3 regions of the Terrisporobacter hibernicus genome follow, and region 2 is predicted to be linked to each of the others. Evidence: a T-box and tRNA genes for the amino acid it is inferred to sense, from the RefSeq annotation. Region 2 holds a T-box; the other regions hold tRNA genes.
The links. The T-box of region 2 lies ahead of alaS (alanine--tRNA ligase). A T-box ahead of a tRNA ligase gene usually reads a tRNA of that ligase, here a tRNA-Ala.
Positions count from the first base shown of each region.

Region 1: it encodes a tRNA-Ala, which carries the amino acid that the T-box ahead of alaS (alanine--tRNA ligase) is inferred to sense. The anticodon was not compared.
Region 3: it encodes a tRNA-Ala, which carries the amino acid that the T-box ahead of alaS (alanine--tRNA ligase) is inferred to sense. The anticodon was not compared.

Region 1 covers NZ_CP081135.1:1,989,753-1,995,320, reverse strand. The annotation lists rRNA gene JW646_RS09965 (23S ribosomal RNA) at 1-1,671, opposite strand, end outside; tRNA gene JW646_RS09960 (tRNA-Ala) at 1,816-1,891, opposite strand; rRNA gene JW646_RS09955 (16S ribosomal RNA) at 2,002-3,500, opposite strand; tRNA gene JW646_RS09950 (tRNA-Phe) at 3,624-3,699, opposite strand; tRNA gene JW646_RS09945 (tRNA-Ile) at 3,703-3,779, opposite strand; tRNA gene JW646_RS09940 (tRNA-Pro) at 3,786-3,862, opposite strand; tRNA gene JW646_RS09935 (tRNA-Trp) at 3,899-3,974, opposite strand; tRNA gene JW646_RS09930 (tRNA-Ile) at 3,985-4,061, opposite strand; tRNA gene JW646_RS09925 (tRNA-Pro) at 4,071-4,147, opposite strand; tRNA gene JW646_RS09920 (tRNA-Ser) at 4,155-4,247, opposite strand; tRNA gene JW646_RS09915 (tRNA-Ser) at 4,255-4,343, opposite strand; tRNA gene JW646_RS09910 (tRNA-Lys) at 4,351-4,426, opposite strand; tRNA gene JW646_RS09905 (tRNA-Gln) at 4,436-4,511, opposite strand; tRNA gene JW646_RS09900 (tRNA-Arg) at 4,517-4,593, opposite strand; tRNA gene JW646_RS09895 (tRNA-Gly) at 4,604-4,677, opposite strand; tRNA gene JW646_RS09890 (tRNA-Tyr) at 4,689-4,773, opposite strand; tRNA gene JW646_RS09885 (tRNA-Thr) at 4,783-4,857, opposite strand; tRNA gene JW646_RS09880 (tRNA-Asp) at 4,875-4,951, opposite strand; tRNA gene JW646_RS09875 (tRNA-Val) at 4,968-5,043, opposite strand; tRNA gene JW646_RS09870 (tRNA-Glu) at 5,048-5,122, opposite strand; tRNA gene JW646_RS09865 (tRNA-Asn) at 5,145-5,219, opposite strand; rRNA gene rrf (5S ribosomal RNA) at 5,225-5,341, opposite strand; rRNA gene JW646_RS09855 (23S ribosomal RNA) at 5,472-5,568, opposite strand, start outside.
Region 2 covers NZ_CP081135.1:3,109,934-3,115,501, forward strand. The annotation lists gene nifU (Fe-S cluster assembly scaffold protein NifU) at 1-184, shown strand, start outside; gene mnmA (tRNA 2-thiouridine(34) synthase MnmA) at 326-1,414, shown strand; T-box leader at 1,480-1,697, shown strand; gene alaS (alanine--tRNA ligase) at 1,858-4,497, shown strand; gene JW646_RS15040 (IreB family regulatory phosphoprotein) at 4,516-4,773, shown strand; gene JW646_RS15045 (hypothetical protein) at 4,791-5,568, shown strand, end outside.
Region 3 covers NZ_CP081135.1:1,974,259-1,979,826, forward strand. The annotation lists gene lysS (lysine--tRNA ligase) at 1-198, shown strand, start outside; gene JW646_RS09810 (hypothetical protein) at 483-668, shown strand; rRNA gene JW646_RS09815 (16S ribosomal RNA) at 931-2,435, shown strand; tRNA gene JW646_RS09820 (tRNA-Ala) at 2,546-2,621, shown strand; rRNA gene JW646_RS09825 (23S ribosomal RNA) at 2,766-5,568, shown strand, end outside.

The DNA of each region.
Region 1 (5,568 bases), 1.1 Mb from region 2:
AGGATACTCTCCTCACCCACCTGTGTCGGTTTGCGGTACAGGCACCTTTAACCTCGATAGAGACTTTTCTCGACAGTGTGAAATCAGCTACTTCGCTACTAAATTTCGCTCCGCATCGTACCCCAGCATTATTCAGGCGGATTTGCCTACCTGAACTGCCTCAATACTTGCCCGCACATAACCAACAGTGCGGTTAGCTTATCCTACTGTGTCATCCCATTTCTCAAACGGTTATTGGTGGTACAGGAATATCAACCTGTTGTCCATCACCTACGCCTTTCGGCCTCGGCTTAGGTCCTGACTAACCCAGGGCGGACGAACCTTCCCCTGGAAACCTTGGGTTTACGGCCTGTGGGATTCTCACCCACATCTCGCTACTCATGCCAACATTCTCACTTCTATACAGTCCACATCTCCTTACGGTAATGCTTCAATCCGTATAGAAAGCTCTCCTACCCATCATAAATGATGCCGTAGCTTCGGTAGTACGTTTTAGCCCCGGAAATTTTCGGCGCAGGATCACTCGACCAGTGAGCTATTACGCACTCTTTAAATGAGTGGCTGCTTCTAAGCCAACATCCTGGTTGTCTGTGCAATCCCACATCCTTTACCACTTAACGTACATTTAGGGACCTTAGCTGACGATCTGGGCTGTTGCCCTTTTGACTATGAATCTTATCACCCACAGTCTGACTCCCAAGCATAAGAATACGGTATTCGGAGTTTGATAGTCTTCGGTAAGTGCAATACCCCTAGGACATTCAGTGCTCTACCCCGTTTCTCTAAATCTTGAGGCTAGCCCTAAAGCTATTTCGGAGAGAACCAGCTATCTCCGGGCTCGATTGGAATTTCACCGCTATCCACAGGTCATCCCCGAGCTTTTCAACGCTCGTGGGTTCGGTCCTCCACGAAATTTTACTTTCGCTTCAACCTGCCCATGGATAGGTCGCCCGGTTTCGGGTCTACGTCAACTAACTATACGCCCAGTTAAGACTCGCTTTCGCTGCGGCTCCACACCTTAAGTGCTTAACCTTGCTAGGTAACGTAACTCGTTGGCCCGTTCTACAAAAAGTACGCAGTCACACAAATAATGTGCTCCTACAGCTTGTAAGTGTAGGGTTTCAGGTTCTATTTCACTCCCCTCCCGGGGTTCTTTTCACCTTTCCCTCACGGTACTATACGCTATCGGTCACTAGGTAGTATTTAGGCTTGGAGGATGGTCCCTCCTGCTTCCCACAGGGTTTCACGTGTCCCGTGGTACTCTGGATCATATCTAGAGTCTTATTCTTTAAACTACGTGGCTTTTACACTTTATAGCGGAGCTTTCCAACTCTCTTCGTCTTGAATAAGTGATTCTGTTATGATATGTCCGCAACCCCAGTGAAGAAAACTTCACTGGTTTGGCCTGTTCCGCGTTCGCTCGCCGCTACTTACGGAATCGAATTTCTTTCTCTTCCTCCGGGTACTTAGATGTTTCAGTTCCCCGGGTTCCCCTCGCATAGCTATGTATTCACTATACGATACTTAGACATTACTCTAAGTGAGTTTCCTCATTCGGAAATCTTGGGATCACAGTTTACGTGCAACTCCCCCAAGCTTATCGCAGCTTATCGCGTCCTTCATCAGCTCCTAGTGCCAAGGCATTCGCCCTACACCCTTAATAACTTGACCAGTTATTAATTCTTGATATTTTTAAAAGTTATCTTCTTTATATGATACATTTTTTAAGAAGTTTATCTTCTTCTTTATATAATGTCATATCACTAAATGTTATGCAGTTTTCAAAGTACTAGGTACTTAACAAGTAAGTACAAATGGTGGAGATAAACGGGATCGAACCGTTGACCCCCTGCGTGCAAGGCAGGTGCTCTCCCAGCTGAGCTATACCCCCATATGTTTTTTCAACAAAATATATTATAATCACTTTGTCGAATTTCGTCAATATTTTTTTGTAAGAGTTAAAGAACCCTCAAAATTAAACAGTAGGTTAATTCTCCCTAGAAAGGAGGTGATCCAGCCGCACCTTCCGATACGGCTACCTTGTTACGACTTCACCCCAGTTATTGATTTCACCTTCGACACTCGCTTCCCAAAAGGGTTAGCTAAGTGGCTTCGGGCGCCCCCAACTTCCGTGGTGTGACGGGCGGTGTGTACAAGACCCGGGAACGCATTCACCGCAGCATTCTGATCTGCGATTACTAGTAACTCCAGCTTCATGTAGGCGAGTTTCAGCCTACAATCCGAACTGAGAATGGCTTTAAGGGATTAGCTCGGCCTCACGACTTGGCTGCCCTCTGTACCACCCATTGTAGCACGTGTGTAGCCCTAAGCATAAGGGGCATGATGATTTGACGTCATCCCCACCTTCCTCCAGGTTATCCCTGGCAGTCCCTCTAGAGTGCCCAACTTAATGCTGGCAACTAAAGGCAAGGGTTGCGCTCGTTGCGGGACTTAACCCAACATCTCACGACACGAGCTGACGACAACCATGCACCACCTGTCACTTCTGTCCCCGAAGGAAAAATGCGATTAGGCATCGGTCAAAAGGATGTCAAGCTTAGGTAAGGTTCTTCGCGTTGCTTCGAATTAAACCACATGCTCCGCTACTTGTGCGGGTCCCCGTCAATTCCTTTGAGTTTCACTCTTGCGAGCGTACTCCCCAGGCGGAGTACTTAATGCGTTAGCTGCGGCACCGAGGGGTAACCCCGACACCTAGTACTCATCGTTTACGGCGTGGACTACCAGGGTATCTAATCCTGTTTGCTCCCCACGCTTTCGTGCCTCAGTGTCAGTTACAGTCCAGAAAGCCGCCTTCGCTACTGGTGTTCCTCCTAATATCTACGCATTTCACCGCTACACTAGGAATTCCACTTTCCTCTCCTGCACTCAAGTTTTCCAGTTTCAAGAGCTTACTACGGTTGAGCCGTAGCCTTTCACTCCTGACTTAAAAACCACCTACGCACCCTTTACGCCCAGTAAATCCGGATAACGCTAGCCCCTACGTATTACCGCGGCTGCTGGCACGTAGTTAGCCGGGGCTTCCTCCTCAAGTACCGTCATTATCTTCCTTGAGGACAGAGTTTTACGACCCGAAGGCCTTCATCACTCACGCGGCGTTGCTGCATCAGGCTTTCGCCCATTGTGCAATATTCCCCACTGCTGCCTCCCGTAGGAGTTTGGACCGTGTCTCAGTTCCAATGTGGCCGATCACCCTCTCAGGTCGGCTACTGATCGTCGCCTTGGTAAGCCATTACCTTACCAACTAGCTAATCAGACGCGGGTCCATCTCATACCGCCGGAGCTTTGATAAGAAATCCATGTGAATCTCTTATATTATCCTGTATTAGCATACCTTTCGGTATGTTATCCATGTGTATGAGGCAGGTTACCCACGCGTTACTCACCCGTCCGCCGCTCTTTACCGAAGTAAATCGCTCGACTTGCATGTGTTAGGCACGCCGCCAGCGTTCATCCTGAGCCAGGATCAAACTCTCATAAAAAAGTTGTCCATTGCTCAGACTAATCATTATCTGAATATCTGGCTTGGTTTGTTTGTTGTTTCAGTTTAATTCTTTAAGAATTAATTTATTGTTAACCTACTGTTTAATTTTCAAAGTTCTTTGTGGTGCCCAGAGGCGGAATCGAACCACCGACACGGGGATTTTCAGTCCCCTGCTCTACCGACTGAGCTATCTGGGCAAATGGTGGGCCTAGCTGGACTCGAACCAGCGACCTCACGCTTATCAGGCGTGCGCTCTAACCACCTGAGCTATAGGCCCTAATTTTGGTCGAGGTGAAGGGACTCGAACCCCCGGCCCCATGGTCCCAAACCAAGTGCGCTACCAAACTGCGCTACACCTCGAAGTATAAATTAGTAAAATACTTTTTAAAATTTTTCTGGCAGGGGTGGAGGGACTCGAACCCCCGGCGCACGGTTTTGGAGACCGACGCTCTACCAACTGAGCTACACCCCTATATTAAATATGGTGGACCATCAGGGACTCGAACCCCAGACCTACCGGTTATGAGCCGGGCGCTCTAACCAACTGAGCTAATGGTCCATATTATTCTGGTCGAGGTGAAGGGACTCGAACCCCCGGCCCCATGGTCCCAAACCAAGTGCGCTACCAAACTGCGCTACACCTCGTAAAAACTGGCGGAGAAGGAGGGATTCGAACCCTCGCACCGGTTTAATCCAGCCTAATCCCTTAGCAGGGGATCCTCTTGAGCCACTTGAGTACTTCTCCATGTTTTTGGCGGAGAGGGTGGGATTCGAACCCACGGTGCCGTTAAGCATCACTGGTTTTCAAGACCAGCTCCTTAAACCACTCGGACACCTCTCCAGGTTAATGGTGACCCATCGGAGATTCGAACTCCGGACACCTTGATTAAAAGTCAAGTGCTCTACCGACTGAGCTAATGAGTCATGTTTATATGGCTGGGGATGCAGGACTCGAACCTACGCATGCATGAGTCAAAGTCATGTGCCTTACCGACTTGGCTAATCCCCAGTATATGGTGAGCGCACAGGGATTCGAACCCCGGACACACGCCTTAGAAGGGCGTTGCTCTATCCAGCTGAGCTATGCACCCATATTTTAAATGGAGCGGGTGAAGGGGATCGAACCCTCACAGCCGGCTTGGAAGGCCGGAACTCTACCATTGAGCTACACCCGCATATATTTCTTTGGTGGAGGATGGTGGATTCGAACCACCGAAAGCATCGCTAACAGATTTACAGTCTGCCCCCTTTGGCCGCTCGGGAAATCCTCCTAAGAATTTTGGAGCTGGTGATAGGAATCGAACCTACAACCTGCTGATTACAAGTCAGCTGCTCTACCGTTGAGCCACACCAGCATAGTGTTAAATATTTATGGCGACCTGGAAGGGGTTCGAACCCTCGACCTCCAGCGTGACAGGCTGGCATTCTAACCAACTGAACTACCAGGCCGCATTTATATGTTTAATGGTGGGACCAACAGGGCTCGAACCTGTGACCCCCTGCTTGTAAGGCAGGTGCTCTCCCAGCTGAGCTATGGTCCCGTAATGGTGACTCATAGGGGAATCGAACCCCTGTTACCGCCGTGAAAGGGCGGTGTCTTAACCGCTTGACCAATGAGCCATATTATTTTAATTTTGTTCTTTGGCTCCAAGGGAGGGACTCGAACCCTCAACCTATCGGTTAACAGCCGAGTGCTCCACCGTTGAGCTACCTTGGAACATCACGTGGCTACGTGCTACTCTCCCAGGGAGTCGCCCCCCAAGTACCATCGCCGCTCAAGAGCTTAACTTCTGTGTTCGGAATGGGAACAGGTGTATCCTCTTTGCTATAATAACCACATAATTTTAACTGTTTCTTTAGACAAGAATTATAATAACATTTATGTATATAATTGTCAACTTTTTTACTGCATTTTTTTGAAAATTTAATACTTTCAAAACTGCTAACATTTAATGTTTCCATTATTTTTTTGGTCAAGTCCTCGACCTATTAGTATCAGTAAGCTACATATGTTACCACACTTCCACCTCTGACCTATCAACCATGTAGTCTTCATGGGGTCTTAA
Region 2 (5,568 bases):
GGCTGTTGCTGAAGCACTAGATGGTTTACCACCAGTTAAAATGCACTGTTCAGTTTTAGCAGAACAAGCTATAAAAGCAGCATTAATAGATTATGCACAAAAAAATAATATACACATACCAGAACTAGATGGTGTAGTTATAGACGATGACCATGATCATCACCATGATATAGAAGAAGACTAATATAAAATAAATAAAATCTTTGGGGTAACGTATCTCAAAGATTTTTTTTGTCAAAGAAGCAAGAAATTTTGAGAATTTAAAAATATACTTTTAAAATTCTTTTAAAGTATATATAATATAGAGAATGAGGTGATTTAGAAAATGAGCAAAAGAGTAATGATAGGTATGAGTGGTGGGGTAGATAGTTCTGTTGCTGCATACTTACTAAAAAAACAAGGATACGAAGTAATCGGCGTTACTATGAAATTATGGCAAGATGATGAAGAATATGATCTGATAGAAAATGATGGAGGATGTTGTTCATTGGCAGCTGTAGAAGATGCAAGGGCTGTTGCAGACAAAATAGGCATCCCATTTTATGTATTAAATTTTAAAGATGTATTTAAAGAAAAAGTAATAGATTATTTTATTGATGAATATTTACAAGGAAGGACACCAAATCCTTGTATAGCATGCAATAAGCATATAAAATTTGATGACTTATATAGAAGGGCCATGGCACTAGGTTGTGATTATGTTGCAACTGGTCATTATGCTAAGATTGAAAAAGACGAAGAAACTGGTAGAAATTATTTGATAAAATCAGTAACTGATAAAAAAGATCAAACTTATGCACTATATAATTTAACACAAGAACAACTAGAACATACATTGCTTCCAATTGGAGACTATGAAAAAGATAGAGTAAGAGAAATCGCGAAAGAAATGGGAATGGACGTTCACAATAAACCTGATAGCCAAGAAATTTGTTTTGTAAAAGACAATGATTATGCAAACTATGTAAAAAGGCATTCAAACAAACGTATTAAAGAAGGAAACTTTGTAGATACTAAAGGTAATATTTTAGGAAGACATAAAGGAATAATTTATTACACAATAGGACAAAGAAAAGGGCTAGGAATTGCTTTTGGTAAACCTATGTTTGTTCTTGATATAAACCCACAAACTAATGAAGTAATCTTAGGCTCAAATGACGATTTATTCAATAATGAATTAATAGCAAAAGATGTTAACCTAATAACAGTAGATGAGATTACAGAACCAATTAGAGTTGAAGCTAAAATTAGATACTCTGCAAAACCATCACCAGCTACAGTATACAAAAACGGAAAAGACTCAATAAGAATAGTGTTTGATCAGCCTCAAAGAGCTATTACTAAAGGTCAATCTGTTGTAATGTATCAAGGAGATAAAGTAGTTGGAGGAGGAATTATAGATAAAAGTTTATAATATACTTGATTATAAATTGAAAATTTAGTAGAATTACTATAAGAAAATATAATTTTACAAATAATTTAAATACAGTGAAAAGAAGTAGTAAAATATTTAAGGTCTTCACAGAGAAGGAGAAATGGTGAGAACTCCTAGAGTAGAATATTTGAAGCAGTCTTGGAGTATCAATCTGGAAATTAAGTATAGATTGACGGTAGTTACGTTATAGCTAAGGTTTTCCGAAGATATCATATTTATTATGATAATTAGGGTGGTACCGCGAATATACCTCGCCCCTATATAGTTTTATATAGGTGCGAGGTTTTTTAATTTGTTTTAAGTAAAGTAAATTAAAATATATTTATTAATTTTGAGTAAAATATTATATTACTTAATCAATAGAAACAATAGGAAATTTTATTTGTAAAGTAAAAGATATAAATTTATAGGAGGTAAAGCTAATGCAAAACTTAGGAGCTAATGAAATTAGAAAAAGATTTTTAGAGTTCTTTGAATCAAAAGGACATTATGTAGGTAAAAGTGCATCTTTAATACCAAACAATGATAAAAGTTTATTACTTATAAACTCAGGTATGGCACCACTTAAAAACTATTTCTCAGGAGTGGAAGTGCCACCAAGTAAAAGAATGTCTACTTGTCAAAAATGTATAAGAACAGGTGATATAGAAAATGTTGGTAAAACTGCTAGACATGGTACTTTCTTTGAAATGATGGGTAACTTTTCATTTGGAGATTACTTTAAAACAGAAGCTATAACATGGGCATGGGAATTTATAACAAAGCAACTACAGATACCAGAAGATAAACTATGGGTAACTGTATATCTAAATGATGATGAAGCTTATGATTACTGGGTTAAAGAAATTGGTGTGCCAGAAGAAAGAATGGTTAGACTTGGAAAAGATGATAACTTCTGGGAGATAGGACTTGGACCATGTGGACCTTGTTCAGAAATATACTTTGATAGAGGTGAAAAATTTGGATGTGAAAGTCCAGACTGTAAGCCAGGATGTGATTGTGATAGATATTTAGAATTTTGGAACTTAGTTTTCACTCAGTTTGATAGACAAGAAGATGGAACTTATCCAGAACTAGCTAACAAAAACATAGATACTGGTATGGGGCTTGAAAGAATGGCTTGTATAATGCAAGATGTAGACAACATATTTGAAATAGACACAATAAAATATATTATTGAAGGAATAGAAGAATTAGCTAATGTTAAATATGGAAAAGATTCTAAAAATGATGTATCTATAAGAATAATAACTGATCATATGAGAGCTATGAGTTTCTTAATAGCTGATGGTGTATTACCTTCTAATGAAGGAAGAGGATATGTTCTTAGAAGACTACTTAGAAGAGCAGCTCGTCATGGTAAATTATTAGGAATTAAAGAGGATTTCTTATATATATTATTCGACAGAGTTAAAAAAGTAAGTGGAGAAGCATATCCAGAAATAGTAGAAAAAGAAAGTTACGTTAAAAAAGTAATTAAAATAGAAGAAGAAAAATTCAACGAAACTTTAGACCAAGGTGTTGAGATATTAAATTCTTATATAGATGAATTAAAAGAAAATAACGAAAAAGTTTTAAGTGGAGAAAAAGCATTTAAATTATACGATACTTATGGATTCCCTATGGACTTAACTCAGGAAATTCTTGAAGAGCAAGGATTTGAAATAGATGAAGATGGATTCCAAAGAGAAATGGAAGCACAAAGACAAAGAGCTAGAGCTGATAGAGGTGCTATGGAAGACGAAAGTTGGAAAGAAGATCCACTATCAACACTAGATGAAAGTATAGCTTCAACATTTGATGGATATGAAAACTTAAATGTATGTGGTAATGTTACTGCTATAGTTAAAGGCGATAATGTTACAAATACTATATGTGAAGGTGAAAAAGCTATAGTAGTACTAAATGAAACTGCTTTCTATGCAGAAGGTGGAGGACAAGCTGGAGATATAGGGACATTAGAAAATAAAGATGCTATATTTGAAGTTGTTGATACTAAAAAAGGTGCAAACAATACGATAAAGCACATAGGATTTGTTAAAAAAGGTAAAATAAATGTAAATGATAAATTAGAATCAAAAGTTAACAAGGAAATAAGAATGGATTGTGCAAGAAACCATACTGCAACACACTTGTTACATGAAGCATTAAAAGAAGTTTTAGGTGATCATGTTAACCAAGCTGGTTCTTTAGTAACTCCAGAAAGATTAAGATTTGACGTGACTCATTTTGAACCAATATCAAAAGAAGAGTTAAAACTAGTAGAAGAAAAAGTAAATATTGCTATTTTAGACGCATTAGACATAAATTGCGAAATTATGAATATAAAAGATGCAAAAGAAAAAGGAGCTATGGCACTCTTTGGCGAAAAGTATGGTAATGAGGTAAGAGTTGTATCTATGGGCAATTATTCAGTAGAGCTTTGTGGAGGAACTCACCTTAACAATACTTCTCAAGTTGGATTATTCAAAATACTATCTGAAGGAGGAGTAGCAGCTGGTGTTAGAAGAATTGAAGCTATAACTGGTAAAGCTGTTTATAAATATTTAACAAACAGAGATACAGTAATAAATGACATATGTATAGCTTTAAAAACAAAAGAAGATAATTTAGTTCAAAGAGCACATACTTTAGTAGAAGAAAATAAATCTTTAACTAAGGAATTACAAGATGCTAAAACTAAATTAAATTTACAATCAGTTGATGCTTTATTAGATTCAAAAGTTGATGTATCTGGAGTAAGTTTACTGTGTGCTAAGTTTGAAGGAATAGACATGAATTCGCTAAAAGAAACTGCAGACTCTCTAAGAGATAAAGTAGGAAGTGGTGTAGTAGTTCTTTCAAATGTAGTAGATAATAAAGTAAACTTTGTTGTTACTGCAACCAATGATGTAATAGAAAAAGGTATACACTCAGGAAATATTGTTAGAGAAGTTGCAAAAATAGCTAATGGTAAAGGTGGCGGAAGACCAAACATGGCACAAGCTGGAGCAACTGATATATCAAAAGTAGACGAAGCTTTAAGTTATGCAAGTGAGGTTATAAAAGGCCAAATTAAATAACTGAAAGGGGGAATTATTTTGGATAATAATTTCGATTATACAGTAAAATTCGAAGGAGTTACAGAAAATAAAAGTATGAGTGTAGGAGAAACAATAAATTATGTTTACCAAGCTTTACAAGAAAAGGGATATGATCCTATCAATCAAATTATAGGATATATCCTATCTGGTGACTCTAGTTATATAACAGGCCACAAAGACGCTAGAACAGCAATAAGAAAATACGAAAGAGATGAGTTGCTAGAAGAAATTCTTAAGAGTTATCTATCAAAATAGAAAGTGGGTCAATTATAATGAGGAAAAGAATAATATCATTATTATTATTAATCATGATATGTATTGGGGTTATTCCAAATTATTCCTTTGCAGCAGAAGAAGGTAAAGTTATCTATATAAGCATGAATAGGGCTAATATAAAAGACTTACAAAGAATACCTGTTCTAAAAGAAAAACTAAGCAAGAGTGGATATATTGGTTTAATGAATACTAGAGGTGATCAAGGAAATGACGATGCAAGATCATATGCTAGTATAGGTGCTGGATGTAGAGCCAATGTAGTTAATGACGAAGCTATATCTTTTGAAAATCTAAATGATGAGAATAGTAAAATATACAAGGCATCTACAGGAGAAAATCCAAAAGATATAAATAACCTAGGTATCAACAAGTCTATTAATAACAATATTGAAAGTGGAAGTTATGGTTCTACATTAGGACTACTTGGTCAAACATTATCTGATAATAACAAAAGCGTAGCACTATTAGGTAATAGTGATATTGTAGAAAATAATCAATTAAAAAAAATAAGAAATACAGGATTAATATGTATGGACACTTCAGGTCGTGTAGACTCTGGAAATGTGGATAATATTACTGTAAAAGATTTAAATATGCCATATGGATTAAGAACAGACTATGACAAATTAACTGCTGAAACTAAAACATATTATAAGAGCAGTGATGCTTTGTTTGTAGAACTTGGAGACACATATAGACTAGATGAGTACAAATTAAATTTAAATGAAAATACATATAACAAAACAAGAAAGCAAATTTACTCTTATATAAATA
Region 3 (5,568 bases), 1.1 Mb from region 2:
TTAGGTGATGATGAAGCTTGCGATATGGATGAAGACTTCATAAATGCATTAGAAGTAGGTTTACCTCCAACAGGTGGTCTAGGAATAGGTATAGATAGAGTTATGATGTTACTTACTAACTCTGCATCGATAAGAGATGTAATACTATTCCCAACAATGAAACCTATTGACCAAAATAAAAATCAAATAGAAGAATAGCTTTAATATAAAAAACTCGTGCTTAATAATTTTTGTAGTTATTAAGGCATGAGTTTTTTTGTTGTACAAATATAGAAATATTTTTATTACAAAAATTAATTTACATATCAACAGTAAAATATAAAAAACATGAACAAAAAATGTTGCTACCTAATTTAAAATGATAAAAAAGAAAAAATGGTATTTTATTATGAAAATAATGAAAGAAAAATTATTAAAGGAAAAATGGATAAATACTTAGAAATGAATATAAAAATTAATGTTATACGGAAGGGGCAATGAAAATGAATCAAATTATGTCATGGATATGTCTTATAAGTATATGTCTTTTATCTTTACAAGTGATGATTTTTTTATGTGAAGATACATTAAAGGTATTTAACAAGGTAAGTAGTAATAATAAAAAGAATAACGTAAAACCGGCTACTGCAAATGTTACGTATAATTATAAAAATAAAATAGCAAAATAAATAAAAAAGTGTTGACCTACTGTTATATAAATGATATAGTATTACTTGTCCTTGAGATAAGGGCAAACAGCTAAAAACTTCTTAGAAAAGTTATTGACAAAGAAAAATAACTTTGGTAAGATAAAGAAGCTGAAACAAGCAAAGAACTTTGAAAATTAAACAGTAGGTTAACAATAAATTAATTCTTAAAGAATTAAACTGAAACAACAAACAAACCAAGCCAGATATTCAGATAATGATTAGTCTGAGCAATGGACAACTTTTTTATGAGAGTTTGATCCTGGCTCAGGATGAACGCTGGCGGCGTGCCTAACACATGCAAGTCGAGCGATTTACTTCGGTAAAGAGCGGCGGACGGGTGAGTAACGCGTGGGTAACCTGCCTCATACACATGGATAACATACCGAAAGGTATGCTAATACAGGATAATATAAGAGATTCACATGGATTTTTTATCAAAGCTCCGGCGGTATGAGATGGACCCGCGTCTGATTAGCTAGTTGGTAAGGTAATGGCTTACCAAGGCGACGATCAGTAGCCGACCTGAGAGGGTGATCGGCCACATTGGAACTGAGACACGGTCCAAACTCCTACGGGAGGCAGCAGTGGGGAATATTGCACAATGGGCGAAAGCCTGATGCAGCAACGCCGCGTGAGTGATGAAGGCCTTCGGGTCGTAAAACTCTGTCCTCAAGGAAGATAATGACGGTACTTGAGGAGGAAGCCCCGGCTAACTACGTGCCAGCAGCCGCGGTAATACGTAGGGGGCTAGCGTTATCCGGATTTACTGGGCGTAAAGGGTGCGTAGGTGGTTTTTTAAGTCAGGAGTGAAAGGCTACGGCTCAACCGTAGTAAGCTCTTGAAACTGGAAAACTTGAGTACAGGAGAGGAAAGTGGAATTCCTAGTGTAGCGGTGAAATGCGTAGATATTAGGAGGAACACCAGTAGCGAAGGCGGCTTTCTGGACTGTAACTGACACTGAGGCACGAAAGCGTGGGGAGCAAACAGGATTAGATACCCTGGTAGTCCACGCCGTAAACGATGAGTACTAGGTGTCGGGGGTTACCCCCCTCGGTGCCGCAGCTAACGCATTAAGTACTCCGCCTGGGGAGTACGCTCGCAAGAGTGAAACTCAAAGGAATTGACGGGGACCCGCACAAGTAGCGGAGCATGTGGTTTAATTCGAAGCAACGCGAAGAACCTTACCTAAGCTTGACATCCTTTTGACCGATGCCTAATCGCATTTTTCCCTTCGGGGACAGAAGTGACAGGTGGTGCATGGTTGTCGTCAGCTCGTGTCGTGAGATGTTGGGTTAAGTCCCGCAACGAGCGCAACCCTTGCCTTTAGTTGCCAGCATTAAGTTGGGCACTCTAGAGGGACTGCCAGGGATAACCTGGAGGAAGGTGGGGATGACGTCAAATCATCATGCCCCTTATGCTTAGGGCTACACACGTGCTACAATGGGTGGTACAGAGGGCAGCCAAGTCGTGAGGCCGAGCTAATCCCTTAAAGCCATTCTCAGTTCGGATTGTAGGCTGAAACTCGCCTACATGAAGCTGGAGTTACTAGTAATCGCAGATCAGAATGCTGCGGTGAATGCGTTCCCGGGTCTTGTACACACCGCCCGTCACACCACGGAAGTTGGGGGCGCCCGAAGCCACTTAGCTAACCCTTTTGGGAAGCGAGTGTCGAAGGTGAAATCAATAACTGGGGTGAAGTCGTAACAAGGTAGCCGTATCGGAAGGTGCGGCTGGATCACCTCCTTTCTAGGGAGAATTAACCTACTGTTTAATTTTGAGGGTTCTTTAACTCTTACAAAAAAATATTGACGAAATTCGACAAAGTGATTATAATATATTTTGTTGAAAAAACATATGGGGGTATAGCTCAGCTGGGAGAGCACCTGCCTTGCACGCAGGGGGTCAACGGTTCGATCCCGTTTATCTCCACCATTTGTACTTACTTGTTAAGTACCTAGTACTTTGAAAACTGCATAACATTTAGTGATATGACATTATATAAAGAAGAAGATAAACTTCTTAAAAAATATATCATATAAAGAAGATAACTTTTAAAAATATCAAGAATTAATAACTGGTCAAGTTATTAAGGGTGTAGGGCGAATGCCTTGGCACTAGGAGCCGATGAAGGACGCGATAAGCTGCGATAAGCTTGGGGGAGTTGCACGTAAACTGTGATCCCAAGATTTCCGAATGAGGAAACTCACTTAGAGTAATGTCTAAGTATCGTATAGTGAATACATAGCTATGCGAGGGGAACCCGGGGAACTGAAACATCTAAGTACCCGGAGGAAGAGAAAGAAATTCGATTCCGTAAGTAGCGGCGAGCGAACGCGGAACAGGCCAAACCAGTGAAGTTTTCTTCACTGGGGTTGCGGACATATCATAACAGAATCACTTATTCAAGACGAAGAGAGTTGGAAAGCTCCGCTATAAAATGTAAAAGCCACGTAGTTTAAAGAATAAGACTCTAGATATGATCCAGAGTACCACGGGACACGTGAAACCCTGTGGGAAGCAGGAGGGACCATCCTCCAAGCCTAAATACTACCTAGTGACCGATAGCGTATAGTACCGTGAGGGAAAGGTGAAAAGAACCCCGGGAGGGGAGTGAAATAGAACCTGAAACCCTACACTTACAAGCTGTAGGAGCACATTATTTGTGTGACTGCGTACTTTTTGTAGAACGGGCCAACGAGTTACGTTACCTAGCAAGGTTAAGCACTTAAGGTGTGGAGCCGCAGCGAAAGCGAGTCTTAACTGGGCGTATAGTTAGTTGACGTAGACCCGAAACCGGGCGACCTATCCATGGGCAGGTTGAAGCGAAAGTAAAATTTCGTGGAGGACCGAACCCACGAGCGTTGAAAAGCTCGGGGATGACCTGTGGATAGCGGTGAAATTCCAATCGAGCCCGGAGATAGCTGGTTCTCTCCGAAATAGCTTTAGGGCTAGCCTCAAGATTTAGAGAAACGGGGGTAGAGCACTGAATGTCCTAGGGGGTATTGCACTTACCGAAGACTATCAAACTCCGAATACCGTATTCTTATGCTTGGGAGTCAGACTGTGGGTGATAAGATTCATAGTCAAAAGGGCAACAGCCCAGATCGTCAGCTAAGGTCCCTAAATGTACGTTAAGTGGTAAAGGATGTGGGATTGCACAGACAACCAGGATGTTGGCTTAGAAGCAGCCACTCATTTAAAGAGTGCGTAATAGCTCACTGGTCGAGTGATCCTGCGCCGAAAATTTCCGGGGCTAAAACGTACTACCGAAGCTACGGCATCATTTATGATGGGTAGGAGAGCTTTCTATACGGATTGAAGCATTACCGTAAGGAGATGTGGACTGTATAGAAGTGAGAATGTTGGCATGAGTAGCGAGATGTGGGTGAGAATCCCACAGGCCGTAAACCCAAGGTTTCCAGGGGAAGGTTCGTCCGCCCTGGGTTAGTCAGGACCTAAGCCGAGGCCGAAAGGCGTAGGTGATGGACAACAGGTTGATATTCCTGTACCACCAATAACCGTTTGAGAAATGGGATGACACAGTAGGATAAGCTAACCGCACTGTTGGTTATGTGCGGGCAAGTATTGAGGCAGTTCAGGTAGGCAAATCCGCCTGAATAATGCTGGGGTACGATGCGGAGCGAAATTTAGTAGCGAAGTAGCTGATTTCACACTGTCGAGAAAAGTCTCTATCGAGGTTAAAGGTGCCTGTACCGCAAACCGACACAGGTGGGTGAGGAGAGTATCCTAAGGCCAGCCAGAGAACTGTTGTTAAGGAACTCGGCAAAATGACCCCGTAACTTAGGGAGAAGGGGTGCCATGGAAACATGGCCGCAGAGAATAGGCCCAAGCGACTGTTTACCAAAAACATAGGTTTCTGCTAAGTCGCAAGACGATGTATAGGAGCTGACGCCTGCCCGGTGCTGGAAGGTTAAGGGGATCTGTTAGGGTAACCGAAGCAGTGAACTTAAGCCCCAGTAAACGGCGGCCGTAACTATAACGGTCCTAAGGTAGCGAAATTCCTTGTCGGGTAAGTTCCGACCCGCACGAAAGGCGTAACGATTTGGGCACTGTCTCAACAACAGACTGGGTGAAATTGTAATACCGGTGAAGATGCCGGTTACCTGCGACAGGACGGAAAGACCCCATGGAGCTTTACTGTAGCTTGACATTGAGTCTCGGTGCTACATGTACAGGATAGGTGGGAGGCTATGAAGCATGGACGTCAGTCTGTGTGGAGTCATCCTTGGGATACCACCCTTGTAGTACTGGGATTCTAACCAGCTGCCTTGAATCAGGTAGTGGGACACTGTCAGGTGGACAGTTTGACTGGGGCGGTCGCCTCCTAAAGAGTAACGGAGGCGCTCAAAGGTTCTCTCAGTACGGTCGGAAATCGTACGTAGAGTGTAAAGGCAGAAGAGAGCTTGATTGCAAGACATACAGGTCGAGCAAGGACGAAAGTCGGACTTAGTGATCCGGTGGTACCGCATGGAAGGGCCATCGCTCAACGGATAAAAGCTACCCTGGGGATAACAGGCTGATCTCCCCCAAGAGTCCACATCGACGGGGAGGTTTGGCACCTCGATGTCGGCTCATCACATCCTGGGGCTGTAGTAGGTCCCAAGGGTTGGGCTGTTCGCCCATTAAAGTGGTACGCGAGCTGGGTTCAGAACGTCGTGAGACAGTTCGGTCCCTATCCGTCGCAGGCGTAGGAAATTTGAGGAGACCTGTCCTTAGTACGAGAGGACCGGGATGGACGTACCGCTGGTGTACCAGTTGTTCTGCCAAGGGCATAGCTGGGTAGCTAAGTACGGAAAGGATAAGCGCTGAAAGCATCTAAGCGCGAAGCCTACTTCGAGATAAGATTTCCCACCGTAAG